Rhodospirillum rubrum ATCC 11170: one gene and its partner. Each later gene encodes a partner of the first gene's protein in a complex. Links are inferred from orthologs where the notes say so. Each region holds a gene or a part of one and is shown in the gene's direction. Other genes may lie near its edges.

Region 1 (9,656 bases):
CGCGATAGTGGACAAGGTTTCCGCCGCCCCCGGGGGGATGTCTTGTATAGCGGAGGAAAGAGAAGGACCGCCCCCGGCGCGCCTTGTGGGCTTGTCCGGCGAGGCCTAACACGGTTGTCGAAGCGCTTGAGACACCCGTTCCAAGCGCAAAAATCGGAGAGATCTGATGATGACCACGATGCCGATGCCCACCGCCATGATGCCCCAGATGCCGCAGATGATGCCGCAAATGATGCCGATGATGGGGTCCATGATGCCCCAGATGATGGGGTCCATGATGCCGCAGATGATGCCGATGGCCGGCCAGATGCCGATGATGATGGGCGCGATGATGCCCCAGATGATGCCGATGATGACCTGTACCATGACCTGCGAAATGACCCCCACCGGCATGGTCTGCACGATGATGCCGACGGACGGCCTGTCGATGGACATGATGAAGGACTGCTGCACGCGCATGATGGCGATGATGACGGCGGGCCTGCCGATGATGATGATGTGCGGTGGCATGCCGATGATGGCCTGCATGACGGCCGCCGCCTAAAGGCCCCGTCCCCGGCCATTACGGGGGCACGCGATCCGGCTGCGCCGCCCAGCGGCGCAGCCGCAATCGAAAAAACCAATGGCGCAGCCGCAATCGAAAGAACCAATGGCGCAGCCGCAATCGACCCTACGAATGAAGTTTTATCGATCCGCTTGCGCAACCGAAAAACTGCGTATGCGGACGCAAGCCAGCCTTTTCAGGAAATCCGCCCCCGTCGCCGGGGTCAGCCAACGGTTTCCACATAAGTCATGACCAGATAGAAGACCGTGTCATCACCGCCGGGATTGCGATAGGCGTGATCGATATCGGCTTCGAACTGCAGGGCGTCGCCGGGGTCCAGCCGATGGATGCGCGGGCCGCTATCCACCTCGAGCACGCCGCGCGCCACCGTCAGCGTCTCGACCGTACCGGCGGGATGGGGGTGGGATTGGGCGATGGAATGCCCCGATAAAACCACCTCATAGAATTCGACGCGGCGCGGCGCATCGAAGGGAAACAGCGCGCGCGAGGAAAACCGCCCATCGGTCGAGGTCAGCCAACTGGCTTCCGAACGCCGCAGCACGACGGCCTTCGACAGCGCCGGCGCGGCGACGAAGGCCGAGAACGGCACATCAAGCGCCCGGGCGATCTTCCAAAGCACGGTGATCGTCGGCGCGCTGCGCCCCAGTTCGATCTGACCCAGCATGGCGCGGCTGACCCCCGACAGCTTGGCCAGCCGGTCGAGCGATAATCCGCGCCCGGTGCGCAGGCGGCGCAGATTCTCGCCGACCACCGGCATCAGATCCTCGGCCGATCGGCCAAGGTCTGCGGCGGTCGGCGGCTCGAAGGACGGGATCGTCGCCGAGGGCCTGCCCGCTTCCCTGAAGAACGGGGCGGCGTCCCGGTCAGGGAGGGCAAGGACGGCGGCCTGCGGCGAGGACGGGGCGTCCTCGTCTCGCTCGCGGACAAGGCGGCCCGTTTCGTCGGTCATCGTCCTCACCGCGCGGCGGGCATCGCCACCATCACCCAAACCGGACACCACAGCATCATCGGCATCGGCATCGCCACCGCCATCGTCGCCGGGCGCGACACCTGGGACACGGGCGCCGTGGCGGCGGCGCGACGGCGGCGAAACGCGGCGAGATCGATGACGGTGGCAGTGGTCTGGGCCATGGGATGAACACCCTGGGGCTGGGGATGGGAAAGCGTCGGCGCCGTCCGCGCAGCGGGGGGCGGGCGACGGAGAAAACTCTAGATCCCCGATCGACAACCGTCAAATATTTGTGTGATTAAGATTTAATTAACAATAAATCGCTGTAAAATATTTCCTCACAGCCTGTCGGTCTGCCCGCCGGCCTGCTTGCGCCCTCGCGAAGGGACGGTGTCGGCGTCTTCGCAATACAGGGAATGCAAGACGCGCAGAATGGCCCCGGCCTGGGGGCCGTTCAGCGAGTAATAGATGGTCTGGGCCTGCCGGCGGGTCTTGACCACGCCGTCCTTGCGCAGGCGGGCCAGATGTTGGGACAGCGCCGATTGCGACAGCCCAACCACCCGCTCTAATTCGCCGACGCTCCGCTCGCGGTGCATAAGGTGGCATAAGATCAACAAGCGATGCTCATTGCTCATGGCTTTGAGCAAAGCGCTGCCTTTTTGGGTCTGGCCTTGCAGGGCGAGAAGATCAATATCCATCGGTTTTACCTGTTTTCATCAGGCATTAAATTAGAGGAATATCGGGATACAACTCAAGTGAGACTAAAGGCGTTGATGGACTACGACCATATTTTCCCGCCGAAAGTCCCTCTTTGGTTTTATAGGCCTGATAATTTCCCCTCTAAAGCAGACGACTATCGCCCCTGGAAGGCGAAAGCGAACCCCTGCGCAACCAAGTTTTGGAAAGCCCCTTGCGTACATCAGCACTGCCTGAAATATAGGAATCGAAGGGCTGCAAAAAACTCATAACGACGCCCGGGGAGGAAGACATGACGACATTGTTGGTCTCTCATCATGCCTGTGTCGAACACGATCCCGGGGCCTTCCATCCGGAATGTCCCGACCGGTTGCGCGCCGTTCAGCGGGTCCTTGAAGCCGAGGACTTCATGCTGCTGTTGCGCGACGAAGCTCCCCATGTGACCCGCGAACAGCTGCTGCGGGTCCACCCCCTCTCGCATGTCGAATTTCTTCTCGATCACGTGCCGCGCGAGGGCACCTATCACATCGACGGCGATACGGTGATGTCGCCGGATTCGGGCGAGGCCGCCCTGCGCGCCGCCGGCGGCATGGTTCAGGCGGTGGACGCGGTGATGGACAAATCGGTCCGCAACGCCTTCGTCGCCGTCCGTCCCCCCGGTCACCACGCCGAACTGGCCACGGCCATGGGCTTCTGCCTGTTCAACAACGCCGCCATCGGCGCCTATCACGCCCGGGCGCGCTGGGGGGCCGAACGCGTCGCGGTGATCGACTGGGACGTTCACCACGGCAATGGCACCCAGCATATCTTCTGGGATGATCCGGCGATGTTCTATGCCTCGACCCACGAGGCCCACAGCTTTCCCAATACCGGCTTCGTCGATGAAACCGGCGGTCACGGCAATATCGTCAATTGCCCCCTGCGCTCGGGCGCCGACGGCCTGCGCTTTCGCGAGGCCTTCACCGAGCGGATCACCCCGGCGCTGCGCGCCTTCGCCCCCGATCTGATCATCATTTCCGCCGGCTTCGACGCCCATGTGATGGACCCGATGGCCAATCTCAACCTCAAGGTCGCCGATTTCGTCTGGGCGACCGAGCAGGTCCTCGATGTCGCCAATGACGTCTGCGACAGCCGGGTGGTGTCGGTGCTCGAAGGCGGTTACGATCTGACGGCCCTGGCCTCTTGCGTCTCGGCTCACGTCAAGACCTTGATGGAACGCTGACCCCGCCCGAAAACCGCCGGGCTTTGGCGTAAACGCGGTTTCGGTGGGCGGTGTGCGCGGGGCGGTTGCTCCGCGCCCCGCCTGTCGTTACAATCCCGCGCCTTTGCAGCAGCCGAAGGCCGTCATGTCCGACGATATCAAACACGGCGTCTCCCGCGGCCCCTCGGGCTCCGGCGCGGATGAAAATGGCATCGACATCGCCAGCCTGTCTTTCGAACAGGCTTTGACCGAACTCGAGTCCATCGTGCGCAAGCTCGAACAGGGAACGATCGAGCTTGATCAGGCGGTCGGCGCCTATGAGCGGGGGGTCGCCCTCAAGCGCCATTGCGAAGCCAAGCTCGCCGAGGCGCGGATGAAGGTCGAGCGCATTTCCCTGGGCCCCGACGGCAGCGTCGGCACCGCCCCCTTCGATGCGACGTGAAAGACCATCGGCGAGACCGGAGCATTCATGAAGTGGGGGACCTTGGGACCGTGAGTCATCTCAACGAAGTCATGGCCGCCGAAGCGCTGGCCATCAACGATCACCTGTCGCAACTGATGCCGGCGACGGACGGCCCCGAGGGGCGGGTCGTCGACGCCATGCGCTACGCCGCCCTTGAGGGCGGCAAGCGTCTGCGGCCGTTTCTGGTCTTGCAGTCGGCGCAGTTGTTTTCGGTGTCGCGGGCCTGCGCGCTGAATGTCGCCGCCGCCATCGAAATGATCCACTGCTACTCGCTGATCCACGACGACCTGCCGGCGATGGATAACGATGATCTGCGCCGGGGCCGCCCCACCGTCCATCGGCAATACGACGAGCCGACCGCCATCCTGGCCGGCGACGCCCTGTTGACCAAGGCCTTCGAGGTCATCGCCCTGCCCGGCACCCATTCCGATCCGGCGGTGCGCTGCGACTTGGTCACGGAGCTGGCGATCGCCGCCGGCGCCAAGGGCATGGTCGGCGGTCAGATGATCGATCTGATGGCCGAACGCGGCCTGATCGACGGCGCGCTCGACGTTCCGGCGATCACCCGCATGCACCAGCTCAAGACTGGGCGGCTGATCAGCTTCTCCTCGATCGCCGGGGCGATCCTGGGCAAGGCGCCGCGCTCGCAGCGTCAGGCCCTGTTCAATTACGCCCATGATCTGGGTCTGGCCTTCCAGATCGCCGACGACCTGCTCGATGTGGAGGGCGATACCGCCACCCTGGGCAAGACCGCCGGCAAGGACGAGGCCTCGGGCAAATCCACCTTCGTTTCCCTGCTTGGCCTCGAGCGCGCCCGCGATCAGGCCGACATGCTGGCCGAACAGGCCGTCAATCACCTTGACGCCTTCGACGAGAAGGCCGACCTGCTGCGCGCCGTTGCCCGTTTCGTCGTCGACCGCAAAAGCTGAAGCCCCCCGGGGGTGTTTCCCCCCGTCAAGGGACGGTTTTCATACGAGGAGAATTCCGCCGTGACATCGAGACCGATAACGCCGCTTTTGGACACGATCCGCGGTCCTTCGGACACACGGGGTCTTTCGGTGGCGCAGCTGGAGCAGCTGGCGCGCGAAGTGCGGGCGGAAATGATCGACGCGGTCTCGGTGACCGGCGGTCATCTGGGCTCGGGGCTTGGGGTGGTCGAGCTGACGGTGGCCCTCCATCACGTGTTCGACACCCCCGACGACCGCATCATCTGGGATGTCGGCCATCAGTGTTATCCCCACAAGATCCTGACCGGGCGGCGCGATCGCATCCGCACCCTGCGCCAGGGCGGCGGGCTGTCGGGCTTCACCCTGCGCGAGGAAAGCCCCTATGACCCCTTCGGCGCCGGGCATTCCTCGACCTCGATCTCGGCGGGTCTGGGCATGGCCATCGGCTCGGCCCTGGCCGGCGACGCCCGCGACGTGGTGGCGGTGATCGGCGATGGCTCGATGAGCGCGGGCATGGCCTATGAGGCGATGAACAACGCCGGGGCGGCCAAATCGCGGCTGATCGTCATCCTCAACGACAACGACATGTCGATCGCCCCGCCGGTGGGGGCGATGAGCGCCTATCTGTCGCGGCTGCTCAGTTCGAAAAGCTGGCTGTCGATCCGCACCCTGGCCAAGGAGATCGTCGCCCGCCTGCCCGACGCCCTGGAGCGCACGGCCAAGCGGGCCGAGGAATACGCCCGCGGCATGGTGACGGGCGGTGGCACGCTGTTCGAGGAGATGGGCTTTTATTACGTCGGGCCGATCGACGGCCATCGCATGGACCATCTGGTGCCGGTGCTGCGCAACGTGCGCGAGGCCGGGCGCGATGGTCCGGTGCTGATCCACGTGGTGACGCAAAAGGGCAAGGGCTATGCCCCGGCCGAGAACGCGCCCGACAAATACCACGGCGTGTCGCGCTTCAACGTGGTGACCGGGGTTCAGGAAAAGGCCAAGCCGCAGGCGCCGTCCTATACGGCGGTGTTTGGCAAGCAGCTGGTGGCGGCGGCGGCCAAGGACCACCGCATCGTCGCGGTGACGGCGGCGATGCCCGGCGGCACCGGCCTTGACAAGCTGGCGGCGGCCTATCCGCAGCGCTGCTTCGATGTCGGCATCGCCGAACAGCACGCCGTGACCTTCGCCGCCGGTCTGGCCTGCGAGGGGTTGAAGCCCTTCGTCGCCCTCTATTCCAGCTTTTTGCAGCGCGGCTATGATCAGGTGGTCCACGACGTGGTCTTGCAGAAGCTGCCGGTGCGCTTCGCCATCGACCGCGCCGGGTTCGTCGGCGCCGACGGGGCGACCCATGGCGGCGTCTTCGACATGGCCTTCCTCGGCTGCCTGCCCAATCTGGTGGTGATGTGCGCCGCCGACGAGGCCGAGCTGGCGCGCATGGTGGTGACGGCGGCCGGCCATGACAGCGGCCCGATCGCCCTGCGCTATCCGCGCGGCGAGGGCGTGGGGGTGGAGATCCCCGAGGATCCCCAACCTTTGGCGATCGGCAAGGGCCGCATCGTGCGCGAGGGCAAGGGCGTGGCCCTGCTGTCGATCGGCACCCGGCTGCAGTCGTGCCTGGAGGCCTGCGAGATCCTGGCGGCGCGCGGCCTGACGCCGACGGTGGCCGACGCCCGCTTCCTCAAACCCTTCGACGAGGAGCTGGTGGCCGATCTCGCCGCCCGCCACGAGGTGCTGATCGTCGTCGAGGAAGGCGCGATCGGCGGCTTTTGCTCCCATGTCGCCACCTGGCTGGCCAATCAGGGCCTGCTCGACGGCGGCCTCAAGCTGCGCGCCCTGCATATCCCCGACCGCTTCTTCGAGCACGACGCGCCCGAGGTCCAATGCGCCAAGGCCGGCATCGACGCCCAGGCCATCACCACCGCCGTCCTCGACGCCCTCAAGCTTGAAACCAGCGCCACCATCGACGCCGGCGCCCTGAAGGCGTGACAGGCGTGAACGACGACACGGCGGCCGATGACCGGCGCCCCCCGGGCGACAAGCGCCCGGGCAAGCTGCGCCTTGACCAGCTTCTGGTCGATCGCGGGCTGGTCGAAAGCCGGGCCAAGGCCCAGGCGGTGATTCTGGCCGGGCTGGTGTTTTCGGGCGAGCGGCGGCTGGAAAAGGCCGGCGCCCCGGTGGCCGCCGATCTGGCCATCGATGTCCGGGGCCAGCCCCATCCCTGGGTGTCACGCGGCGGTATGAAGCTTGATAAGGGGTTGGACAGCTTCGGCTTTTCCGCCGAAGGCCTGACCTGCCTCGATGTCGGCGCCTCGACCGGCGGTTTTACCGATGTTCTGCTGACCCGGGGAGCGGCCAAGGTCTATGCCGTCGATGTCGGCTATGGCCAGCTGGCCCACAAGCTGCGCACCGATGAGCGGGTTATCGTTCTGGAACGCACCAACGCCCGCCACCTTGACGCCACGCTGATCCCCGAGCCGGTGGGCGCCGTGGTCTGCGACGCCAGCTTCATCGGCCTGCGCACCGTTTTGCCCGCCGCCCTGGGCCGGGCGGCGCCGGGGGCCTTTCTGGTCGCCCTGATCAAACCGCAGTTCGAGGTCGGCCGCGAGCGCGTCGGCAAGGGCGGCGTCGTCCGCGATCCCGCCCTTCACGCCGAAGTCTGCACCACCATCACCGACTGGCTGGCCGCCCTGCCCGGCTGGAGCGTCGTCGGCCTGACCGAAAGCCCGATCAAGGGCCCGGAAGGCAACATCGAATTCCTCATCGGCGGCCGCTTCTCCGGGGTGTGAGCAAACCGGCCGCCCTTCGGCATGCCAACGGCCCGGCCGGGATTGTCCCGCCGGGCCGTTTCTTATGATCAGCGCCCGATCACCGGCATGGCCAGAGGTCCGGCCGAGGTGGCGCGCAGGCCGTCGATCGTCGGCGCAAGCTCGCTGCTCAGCCCGCTGACCAAGCCCAGCGCCGCCCGGACGCTGCGCACGCCGCCGATCTGCTCGGCGCTCATCAGGGCGCGCAACAGCCACTCCGGCCCCTCGCGCTTGGGATAGACGGTGATCGCCAGGGGGGCATGGGGGTCGAGACCGGCTTCCGTGCGGGCCAGTTCGATCGCCGTTTGCAGCCCGCCCAGGGCATCGACCAGCCCATGGGCCAGGGCATCCTCGCCGGTCCACACCCGACCGCGCGCCGCCTCTTCGATCGCTTCGGGCGACAGGCCGCGCCCGGCCGCCGCCTTGCCGGTGAAATCGGCATAGATGGCATCAAGGATCTGATCCATGCGCCGCTGCCCGGCCTCGTCGAAGGGATCGGTCAGGCTAAACAGCGCCGCGTTGCGCCCGGCCTCCACCCCGCCCCAGGCGATGCCTAGGTCCTCGCTGGCCTTGGCGATGGTGAACTTGCCAGCGACGACGCCGATCGAGCCGGTCAGGGTGCCGGGCTGGGCGACGATCTTATTGGCGCCCATCGCCATGTAATAGCCCCCCGAGGCGGCGACATCGCCCATCGAGGCGATCACCGGCAGGCCGTGCTGGCGGGCCCGGCTGACCGCGCGCCAGACCAGATCGGAGCCGACATAGGATCCCCCCGGGCTGTCGATACGCAACACGATGGCGGCCACCCCGGCATCGTCCACCGCGCTATCGATGGTGGCGGCCAGGGCGCGGGCATCGATTTCCTTGCCATCGAAGGGGCTGACCTTGCCATCGCCGGTAACGATCGGGCCGCTGGCCGCAATCAGCGCCAGACCCTTGGCTCCGGGCGCCGGCTTGGCCTTGGCCTGACGCTCGGCATACTGGCCGACGGACAGATGCTCGTCGGTTCCCGCCCGCTCGCCCATCGCCTTGCGCGCCTCGTCGGGATAGCCCAAACGGTCGATCAGGCCGCTTTCCAGGGCCTCGGCCGCCAGCAGCGGCGAGCGATCGATCAGCCCGCGCACCTGATCTTCGGACAGGCCCCGGGCCTCGGCCACGGCGCGCACCACTTGCCCGCTCCAGCCCTGGACCAGGGCGCCAAACGAGATCTCCTGCGCTGGGCTCATCCCATATTGGGTGGCGGTGGCGGCGGCGTCCTTGAATTCCTTGCGGGCGATGAACTGCGGCAGGATGCCAAGATCATCAAGCAGCTTGCGCACGAAGGGCATGCGCACGGCGAAGCCGGTGGTGCCCAGCATGCCCGAGGGCTGAAGCCAGACATCCTCGACCGCCGAAGCCAGATAATAGGGAACCGTGCCCTGACCGAACTCGCCGATGGTTTCGGCATAGGCGATCGACGGCTTGCCCGAGGCGCGGAAGGCCAGGATCGCCTGACGCAGCTCCTGGGCCTGGGCCATACCCAAAGACCCCTCGCCGATGCGCACCATCAGCCCCTTGACCGTGGGATCGCTGGCGGCGGCGATCAGCCCCTCGGTCACCGCGCGCAAGGAGGGCCGCTCACCCTCCCCCGACAGGAATCCCAGGCCGGGAAGGGCGCCGCCGTCTTCGGAAAAGGATCCGCTGGCGTCAAGATCGAGAACCAATTTGGTGGGCAGGGGCTCATCCTTGCCGATGAAGGACGAGAGCGCCACCGCGCCACTCACGATAAGAACACTCGCCAGAATGCCGACGACCGCAAAAACGACCAGCAAGGCCTTGCCGATGAACCGCATGTAGTCCTCCGAGGGGATAAGCGGCCAACAGTGTAGCCCTTTCCACCCCCGAGACAAGCCGGCCGCGCCGGGATCGGCCTATCGGCGCGGCCGCGTCCCCGGACGCCCCTTGATGCAGATTGCGAGTTTTCCGGGGCTCCGCCGCAGTGTGAGGCGCCAGGACCCCCGCATTTTGCGAGAGGACCACGGACCGATGGGGCGCAAC
Region 2 (9,775 bases), 2.9 Mb from region 1 along the record:
CCCACGGTCGAGGCCGCGCCGAAGAAGAACGCCCCGGAGATGCGATAGACCACCACCCGGGGATCGCTGGCCAGGGCGGCGTCATAGGCCGAGCGGCCAAAGGCGCCATCGGCGCGGTCCTCGGCGATCAGGGGCTGATCGGCTTCGACCACCGTGGCCTTGGCCATGCGATTAAGGAACAGCAAGGTGCCGATCAGGAAACCGGCGACGATCCCCTCGGTCAGATCGCGGAAGATGGTCAACAGGAAGGTTGCCATCAGCACCACCGTATCGCCGCGCGAGGTGCGCAGCAGCACGGCGAAGGCATGGCGCTCGATCATGTTCCAGGCGACGATCGCCAGAACCGCCGCCAGCGAGGCCAGCGGGATATAGCTGACCAAGGGCGCCGCCACCGCCAGGAAGCCAAGCAGGAACAGGGCGTGGAGCATGCCGGCGATCGGCCCGCGCGCCCCGGCCCGCACATTGGTCGCCGTTCTGGCGATGGTGCCGGTGGCGCAGACGCCGCCAAACAGCGCCGAGGCCATATTGGCGATGCCCTGGGCCACCAATTCGCAATTGGAGCGGTGACGGCGCCCGGTCATGCCGTCGGCGACCACGGCCGAGAGCAGCGACTCGATGGCGCCAAGCAGGGCGAAGGCCGCCGCATCGGGCAGGACAGCGATCAAAAGATCAAAGGAGAAGACCGGCATCGACGGCAGCGGCAGGGTGCGCGGGATCTCGCCAAAGCGCGAGCCCACCGTCTCGATTGGCATATTGAATAGCCAGGCGGTGAAACTGCCCAGGGCGACGGCCAGCAGCATGCCCGGCCAGCCCGGGCGGAAGCGCTTTTGCAAGACGATGAAGGCGATGGTGGGGATCGAGATCAGCAGGGCCGCCGGGGTGATCGACGGCAGGGCCGAACCCAGGGCCATCAGCTTGGGCAAGATCTCGCCCGGTTCGGGCCCGCTTAAGCTGAGGCCGAGAAGGTCTTTGATCTGGGTGGTGAAGATCACCACGCCGATGCCGGCGGTAAAGCCCACCGTGACCGGATAGGGGATGAATTTGACGTAGGTCCCCAGCCGCAACAGCCCCATGGCCACCAGGATCAGCCCGGCCACGAAGGTGGCGAGGATCATGCCGGCAAAGCCGTGCTCGGCGACGGTGGCGGCGACCAGAACGATGAAGGCCCCCGCCGGTCCGCCGATCTGGAAGCGGCTGCCGCCCAAGGCGGAGATCAGAAAGCCGCCGACGATGGCGGTGAACAGCCCCTGTTCGGGAGTCGCCCCGGAGGCGATGGCGATGGCCATCGACAGCGGCAGGGCGACGATCGCCACCGTCAGCCCGGCAAGGGCATCGGCGCGCAGATCGCCCAGCCCATAGCCGTCGCGCAGCATGGTGACGAGCTTGGGGGTGAAAAGGGCGAGGAACGAGTCTTCCTCGGGGGGGCGGGTGATCGACGGGCGGGGGGCGATCCGGGGGCTGTCCATGACGACCTTTGCGCAAGAAAGACGGGCGGACTCGTCGAAAAGCCGGCATGTCCACCGTCGCGGGGGAAACCCTGGACCCCTTATCCCCTGGTATGCTGGCGCAGACGGACGCCGCGGCCGATACCGATGCTGGGCGCGTCCTCGCCGATCAGTTCGACTCCGGCCAGATCGAAGGCGCGCACCACCTTGGTCAAGGTATCGACGACGCCGCGTACCGTGCCGTCGCTGGCCTCCATGCGCTGAATGGTCGGCAAGGACACCCCCGACAGATCGGCGAGGGTCCTTTGGTCGATTCCAAGAAGGGCCCGGGCGGCCCGCATCTGCGCAGCGGTGATCACGGATCACGGTCCTTGCAAGCATAAGGGGGACTGGTAGGGTTCCAGACCCCTATAGTGATACCTGAAACATGATCCTTACAAGATGAAAGCGCTATCGGCGGCAAAATAGACAAAGGGGCCACCCCCGATCGGAAGCGGCCCCCTTGGTCCAAGCCAGGATGGCTTAGAAGTCCATGTCGCCCATGCCGCCGCCGGCGGGCAGGGCCGGCTTCTTCTCGGGGATTTCGGCGACCATCGCCTCGGTGGTGATCAGCAGCGAGGCCACCGAGGCCGCCCCCTGGAGGGCGGTGCGCACGACCTTGGTCGGATCGATCACCCCGACCTTGACCAGATTCTCATAGACCCCGGTCTGGGCGTTGTAGCCGAAATCGGCATCGGAGCTTTCAAGCAGCTTGCCGGCGACCACGGCGCCATCGACGCCGGCGTTCTCGGCGATCTGGCGCACCGGCGCCTGCAGGGCGCGCCGCACGATCTCGATCCCGACCTTCTGATCGGCGTTGGCCGGGCTCAGGGCGTCCAGGGCCTTGGCCGCATGCAGCAGGGCGACACCGCCGCCGGCGATGATGCCTTCCTCAACGGCGGCGCGGGTGGCGTGCATCGCGTCGTCGACGCGGTCCTTCTTCTCCTTGACCTCGACTTCGCTGGCACCGCCAACCCGGATCACCGCGACGCCGCCCGACAACTTGGCCAGACGTTCTTGCAGCTTTTCCCGGTCGTAATCGCTAGTGGTGTCTTCGATGGTGGCGCGGATCTGGGCGCAGCGGGCGTCGATATCGGCCTTGACGCCGGCGCCGTCGACGATGGTGGTGTTGTCCTTGGTGATCGTCACCGTCTTGGCCGTGCCCAGCATGTCGAGGGTGACGGTCTCAAGCTTGATGCCCAGGTCTTCGCTGATCACCTGCCCACCGGTCAGGATGGCGATGTCTTCGAGCATCGCCTTGCGGCGATCGCCAAAGCCCGGGGCCTTGACCGAGGCGACCTTGAGGCCGCCGCGCAGACGGTTGACCACCAGGGTGGCCAGGGCCTCGCCCTCGACATCTTCGGCGATGATCAGCAGCGGCCGCCCCGACTGGACGACGGCTTCGAGCACCGGCAGCAGCGGCTGCAGGCCCGAGAGCTTCTTTTCGTGGATCAGGATGTAGGGGTTTTCCAGATCGGCGACCATCTTCTCGGCGTTGGTCACGAAATAGGGCGACAGATAGCCGCGATCGAACTGCATGCCTTCGACCACGTCGAGCTCGGTATCGAGGCCCTTGGCCTCCTCGACGGTGATCACGCCCTCGTGACCGACCTTGTCCATCGCCCGGGCGATGATCTTGCCGACCTCTTCATCGCCATTGGCCGAGATGGTGCCGACCTGGGCAATTTCATCATTGGTGGCGATCTTGCGCGAGCGCGTCTTCACGTCCTTGACGACGGCGGCGACCGCCAGATCGATGCCGCGCTTGAGGTCCATCGGGTTCATGCCGGCGGCGACCGCCTTGCTGCCCTCGCGGACGATGGCCTGGGCCAGCACGGTGGCGGTGGTCGTGCCATCGCCGGCGACATCGGCGGATTTGGAGGCGACCTCGCGCAGCATCTGCGCGCCCATGTTCTCGAACTTGTCCTTCAGTTCGATTTCCTTGGCGACGGACACGCCGTCCTTGGTGATGCGCGGGGCGCCGAAGCTTTTGTCGATCACCACGTTGCGGCCCTTGGGGCCGAGCGTCACCTTGACCGCATTGGCCAGGGTGTCGACGCCGCGCAGCAGGCGATCACGGGCGTCGCTGGAAAACTTGACGTCTTTGGCAGCCATTGGTTCCTCCCCTCGACTCACGCCGCCCGGCGGGCCGCATCGGCATCCTCGATCACGCCGAGAATGTCGGATTCCTTCATGATGAGATACTCGACGCCGTCGATCTTGACCTCGGTGCCGGTCCATTTGCCAAACAGCACGATGTCGCCGGATGTGACGTCAAGCGGGTGCAGAACGCCATCTTCCCCCCGGGCCCCGGGGCCGGTGGCGATGATCTCGCCGCGCATCGGCTTTTCCTTGGCGGTATCGGGAATGATGATGCCGCCTTTGGTCTTCTCGTCCTCTTCGAGGCGTCGCACCAGAACGCGGTCCTGCAAAGGCCTGAATGCCATCTGACTCCTCCGTCATTTCTTCTAGCATTCGCAACACACGACACCCGCCCGGGATGCCAATGCCTGGGGCTTCCCTCGCAGCGGGCGTCCCTGAAATAAGCGGGCCGGCGGCGGGGTCAAGAGTCGGACGGAAAATTTTATCAGCACTCGCGCCGATATGCTGCTAACAGTCTGTTATCCTTGTTTATTTTTTCCCCGGCGCATCCATCGGCACCCCATATCCGTAAGGATGAGGAGAGGAAACACGCGCGTTCTCCGCCGAAGGCCGAGACGGTTTAGGCGGAGGTGATCACAGGAGGGTTGCGCCATGAACACCATGTCCCCGCCGCCGACCACCGCCCGCCCCGGCGATCTGGCCCGCCAATTGGCCGATTACCGGCTGACGACGGCGAAAATCCTTTATCACCTTCCCGATCATCCCTCGTTGCTGCAGGAATACATCTGGCAGCAGCTCGACATCGCGCCGCGCTTCCCCGAGCTTCAGCGCTTCTTGCGGTTTTGGGAACGCGAATTGGAAGGCCGGCTGCATTCGGTCAGCGTCGCCACCGTCGGGCTGATCACCGCCGGCGGCTTCCGGGCGGTCGATCACGTGATTATCCACTGATCCTTGCCAGCCTTGACAAGGCGTCGCGCCCAAACGGGTTTCCCAAGGAAGCCCGGCTTTGGCAAAGGCGGCATGACAAACCCGCCGTTGCCAAGCGCGCGGCCCTTGGGGCACTGTTGGCCGATGATCGACACCCCCAACGCCCCCGTCCACAACCTTCCCGAACTCTCGGTATCCGAGCTGTCGGGCGCCCTCAAACGCACGATCGAGGAGGCTTTTTCGCGCGTCCGCGTGCGCGGCGAGATCAGCCAGCCCAAGGTGGCCGGCTCGGGGCACTGCTATTTGCGCCTGAAGGACGATCAGGCGGTGATCGACGCCATCATCTGGCGCGGCACCATGGCCAAACTCGCCCTGCGCCCGGAAGAGGGGCTCGAGGTCATCGCCATCGGCCGACTGACCACCTATCCCGGCCGATCAAGCTACCAGATCGTTATCGAATCGCTGGAACTGGCCGGCGAGGGCGCCTTGCTGAAAATGCTCGAGGAGCGGCGCAGACGGCTGGCCGCCGAAGGGCTGTTCGATGCCGGGCGCAAGCGCCGCCCGCCCTTCCTGCCCTCGGTGATCGGCGTCATCACCTCGCCCACCGGCGCCGTCATCCGCGATATCCTCCACCGCCTTGCCGATCGCTTTCCCCGTCCGGTTCTGGTCTGGCCGGTCGCCGTCCAGGGCGAGGGCGCGGCCGCCCAGATCGCCGCCGCCATCACCGGCTTCAACGCCCTGCCTGCGGGCGGGCCGGTGCCGCGCCCCGACGTGCTGATCGTGGCGCGCGGCGGCGGCAGCCTGGAAGACCTGATGGCCTTCAACGACGAGGCCGTGGTCCGCGCCGCCAGCGCCAGCGCCATCCCGCTGATTTCCGCCGTCGGCCATGAAACCGACACCACCTTGATCGACCACGCCGCCGACCTGCGGGCGCCGACGCCGACGGGGGCGGCGGAAATGGCCGTGCCGGTTCGCCTGGATCTGCTGGCCCAGGTCCGCGAGCGCGGCGGCCGGCTTGACGGCGCGACCTTGCGGCTGATCGAGGAACGCCGCTTGCGGATCGAAGGACTGGGGCGCGGCCTGCCCGACCTCGCCCGGCTGATCGGCACCTTCGCCCAGCGCCTTGATGATCGCGCCGAGCGTCTGGAGGCCGCCTTGCCCCGCCTGCTCGATCGCCGGGCCGATGGCGTTTTCCATACGGCCGCCCGCCTGCGCGGACCGGGCGAGATGATCGCCCGCAAGGCCGATGCCCTGGAACGCGCCGGACGCGGCCTGGAGACCGGGCTCGCCCGCGGCCTGCGCGAGGCGGCGAGCCGACTTGACCAGCGGGCCGACCGTCTGCGTCCGGGCCAGATCGCCCGCCTTGTCGCCGAAGGAAGCCGGGCCTTGACCACCCTGGCCGGCCGGCTTGACGATCTTGGCCGCCAGACCCTGGTCCGCCGCCAGGACACCCTGGAGGGCCTGGGCGCCCGGCTGGACAACATGTCCTATCGCAAGGTGCTCGAACGCGGCTATGCGGTGGTCCGCGATGCCACGGGCGCCATCGTGCCGGCGGCGCGCGGCCTGACCAAAGGCGACGGCGTCGTCCTTGATTTCCGTGACGGCCGGGTGGCGGCGACGATCGGCGAGGCCGACCCCGAGGCGATCCCCGGCCAACCCGCTCCGGAAACTCCGCCGACCGCCGCCGGCCGGTCGCCCGCGCGGCGGCCGCGATCTGCGGGCGAAGGCCGCCAGGGCGACCTGCTCAAGGACCTCTGAGTCGTGGCGTCCTGAACGGCCTCAGGCTTGTGGAAGTCCTCTGACTTTGCGACCTATAGTGCTATAAAAGGCGCCCTTCCCGATCCCCCAGATCCATCCTTCGGCCCCGCTTGGCGTGGCCCCATGGAGAATAGACCCGTGTTGACCAATACACGTATCGCGATTCGGATCTGGATTCCGGTCGCCCTTATGATCGTCGCCCTGATCGGTTCCTCGGTGGTGGTTCTCAACGGAGAACACAAGGGCATGATGCGCGACCGCACCGCCCAGGTGCAGTCGATCGCCACCACCGCCCTGGGGATCGTCAAGCAGGCGCAAAGCCAGCAGATCGCCGGCAAGCTGAGCGAGGCCGAGGCCAAGACCTGGGCGCGGACGGCCTTGCGGGCGATGACTTACGGCAAGGGCGATTACGTCTTCGTTTACGACAGCCGGGGCACGGTTCTGGTCAATGCCCCCGATCCCTCCAAGGAGGGCGAGAATCGCATGGGGTTGGTCGATCCCAACGGTCTGCCGATCATCCGCGCCCTGGTCGATGGCACGCGCAACGGCGGCTCGGTCGTGCTGCCCTATTCCTGGCCGCGTCCGGGCGAAAGCGCGCCGATCGCCAAGATTTCCTATGCCGTCGGCTTCGAGCCCTGGGGCTGGTTGATCGGCAGCGGCTTGTATATCGATGATGTCGAGACCGCCTTCGCCAAAGAAGCCTTTACCGCCGGGGCGACGATCGCCGTCATCTTGCTGGTGGTCTGCCTGATCGCCTATGCCATCGTCCACTCGATCACCAAGCCGCTGGTCGAGATGACCGCGCGCATGGTCCGTCTGGCCGAGGGCGATCTGGCCGTCGAGATCAAGGGAGCGACCCGGCGCGATGAAATCGGCGCCATGGCCAGGGCCTTGGAGGTCTTCCGCCGCAACGGCCAGGAAAACCGGGCGCTGGTCGACCGCCAGAAGCAGGCCGAAGCCGAGGCCGTCAAGGAGCGCACGGCGATGCGTCAGGCCCTGGCCAATGATTTCGAGCAGGGCGTGGGAAGCCTGCTGCGCACCCTGGTCGGCGCCTCGGAGGATCTGAACGGCGCGGCCAACGCGCTGAACGCCAGCGCCAATGCCACCCGCACCCGGGTCGACGAGGTGGCGACCGCCACCGAGGCCGCCAGCGCCAATGTCCAGACCGTCGCCTCGGCCGCCGAGGAGTTGTCGGCGTCGATCAGCGAGATTGGCCATCAGGTGACGCGGGCCTCGCAGGTCACCGGCGATGCGGTGCGCGACGCCGGTAAAACCAGCCAACAGGTCCAGACCCTGATCGCCGCCGCCGAACGCATCGGCGAGGTGGTCAAGCTGATCACCACCATCGCCGAGCAGACCAATTTGCTGGCGCTGAACGCCACGATCGAGGCGGCAAGGGCCGGTGACGCCGGCAAGGGCTTCGCCGTGGTCGCCGGCGAGGTCAAGACTTTGGCCAATCAGACCGCCCGGGCGACCGACGAAATCACCCGACAGATCGCCGCCCTTCAGGAGGAAACCCGCAGCAGCGGAACCGCCATCTCCAGCATCGCCGGCACCATCTCGGAAATCAACGCCATCTCGGAGGCCATCGCCGCCGCGGTCGAGGAACAGGGCGCCGCCACCCGGGAAATCTCGCGCAATATCCAGGAAGCCAGCCAGGGCACCTCGGTGGTGTCCGATAACATCGCCAGCGTATCCGATTCCGCCTCCCAGGCCGGAACCGCCGCCAGTCAGGTTCACGCCTCGGCCGAGGCCTTGCGCGATACGGCCAAGACCATGCACGAACGCATCAACGCCTTCGTCGAGCGCGTCCGCGCCGGCTGAGCCGTCGCCCTCGATCAAGCGGCGGCAAGGGCGCCCCCCTTTACCGCCGCTCCACCCCTTTGATGTCGAAGCAAATCGTCGTCGCGATCTGGTTCAGATCCCTTGGGATCCTTCAATGGCCGCCGCCATCGGGACCATTGCCGCCAACCTTGTGGACGAAAGGCATCAGCAGCAGGCCGAAGGCGAAGACCACGGCGACGGCGGTGAAGACATCGGCGAAGGCCATCACCGTCGCCTCGCGCATCACGATCTGACGAACCTGTCCCAGCGCCGCCTGGGCCGAGGAACTGCCAAGAACCGGATCGAAATGGCGCTCCATGCCCGACAGGGTCGCCTCGGCGGCCAGCCGGGCGGTGGTGACGTTTTCGGCCAGATAGGAATAATGGATCTTGGTCTGATCGGTCAGCATGGTGGTGATCGCCGCCAGCCCGATCGCCCCGCCCAGATTGCGCATCAGATTATAAAGGCCCGAGGCGTTGCCCAGCTTCTCCTTGGGCAGGGTGCCCAGGCTCAGGCGATTGATCGGGATGAAGATGAACATCAACGACACCCCGCGCACCGCCTGGGGCAGGAAGAATTCCCAATAGTCCCAGTCATGGGTCAGATGGGTGTTCAGCCAGAGGCCAAGGGCGAACATCAACAACCCGAACGACAGCATCACCCGCAGATCAAGCTTGCGCGACAGCGCTCCGGCCAGCGGCGCCGACAGAAACTGGAACAGGCCGGTGATCATCACCACCTCGCCGATCTGCGCCGGATTGAGATCGCGGACGCGGGCGAGGAACAGCGGCATCAGATAGACCGCCCCATAAAGCCCGACGCCGGTGATGAAGCTGTAAAGACAGCCAAGAACGAAATTGCGATCAAGGAAGGCGCGCAGATCGACCACCGGGTCCTTGGCCGTCAGTTCGCGCCAAACCAGCAAAACGCCGCCGATCGCCGCGCAGGCGGTGAAAAAGACGATGGGCGCCGAGTCGAACCAGTCGTCGCGCGGTCCTTCCTCCAGAATATACTGCAAGCTTCCCAGGCAGACCGCGACCAGACCGATGCCGATCAGGTCGATACGGCGCAGCAAGCTGGGATCGGCCTCGTCGAAATGAACCAGGGTGGCCGCGGCGACCGTCACCGCGGCGCCGACCGGCAGGTTGAGCAAAAATAGCCAGTGCCAGGACAGGGCCTCGGTCAGATGGCCGCCGATGGTCGGCCCCAGGGCCGGGGCGCAGGTCGCCACCAAGCCGATGACCACCGACACCCCGGCCTGCTTCTTGCCCGGGAACAGGGCGAAGGCGGCGGCGAAGACGGTGGGGATCATCGCCCCGCCCAGGAATCCCTGAACGACGCGGAAGGCAACCAGGCTTTCGAGATTCCAGGCGATGGCGCACAGCCCGCTGGCGATGGTGAAGCCGCCGCTGGCCATGGTGAACAGCCAGCGCGTCGACATCAACCGCGACAGCCAACCCGACAGCGGAATCATCACCACTTCGGCGATTAGATAGCCGGTCTGTACCCAGCTGATCTCTTCGGGACCGGCACTGACGCCGGCCTGGATCTCGGCCAGGGAACTGGCGACGATCTGGATATCGAGGATGGCCATGAACATGCCGACCACCAGGGCGAAGAAGCCAAGGCGATCGCGCAAGGGCAAGGCACCGCCGGAGACGGCGGCGGAAGCGGGGGCG

The links.
Region 2: the proteins of RRU_RS13525 (region 1) and xseA are in contact, whole or in part, in a cryo-EM structure (PDB 8TXR), measured with the Escherichia coli proteins. The link is inferred for Rhodospirillum rubrum ATCC 11170 from one-to-one orthologs.

The regions. Positions count from the first base shown.
Region 1 is NC_007643.1:3,042,152-3,051,807, forward strand. Bases 2,472-5,204 are described here. They hold RRU_RS13525 (exodeoxyribonuclease VII small subunit), read left to right. Parts: upstream 2,472-3,556; coding sequence 3,557-3,853; downstream 3,854-5,204. Other genes in these bases: RRU_RS13520 (histone deacetylase family protein), read left to right, coding at 2,503-3,432; RRU_RS13530 (polyprenyl synthetase family protein), read left to right, coding at 3,925-4,803; dxs (1-deoxy-D-xylulose-5-phosphate synthase), read left to right, coding at 4,864-5,204. Outside these bases: RRU_RS13500 (hypothetical protein), read right to left, coding at 106-528; RRU_RS13505 (helix-turn-helix domain-containing protein), read right to left, coding at 768-1,514; RRU_RS13510 (hypothetical protein), read right to left, coding at 1,520-1,696; RRU_RS13515 (ArsR/SmtB family transcription factor), read right to left, coding at 1,853-2,212; more of dxs, read left to right, coding at 5,205-6,801; RRU_RS13540 (TlyA family rRNA (cytidine-2'-O)-methyltransferase), read left to right, coding at 6,807-7,601; RRU_RS13545 (S49 family peptidase), read right to left, coding at 7,670-9,451. UniProt on the Escherichia coli protein: Bidirectionally degrades single-stranded DNA into large acid-insoluble oligonucleotides, which are then degraded further into small acid-soluble oligonucleotides.
Region 2 is NC_007643.1:181,632-191,406, reverse strand. What follows is about bases 4,114-6,965. They hold xseA (exodeoxyribonuclease VII large subunit), read left to right. Parts: upstream 4,114-4,658; coding sequence 4,659-6,272; downstream 6,273-6,965. Other genes in these bases: RRU_RS00815 (methyl-accepting chemotaxis protein), read left to right, coding at 6,411-6,965; RRU_RS00825 (usg protein), read left to right, coding at 4,239-4,535. In the rest of the region: RRU_RS00845 (SulP family inorganic anion transporter), read right to left, coding at 1-1,466; RRU_RS00840 (helix-turn-helix domain-containing protein), read right to left, coding at 1,547-1,804; groL (chaperonin GroEL), read right to left, coding at 1,968-3,599; RRU_RS00830 (co-chaperone GroES), read right to left, coding at 3,617-3,931; more of RRU_RS00815, read left to right, coding at 6,966-8,096; RRU_RS00810 (DHA2 family efflux MFS transporter permease subunit), read right to left, coding at 8,209-9,775. UniProt on the Escherichia coli protein: Bidirectionally degrades single-stranded DNA into large acid-insoluble oligonucleotides, which are then degraded further into small acid-soluble oligonucleotides.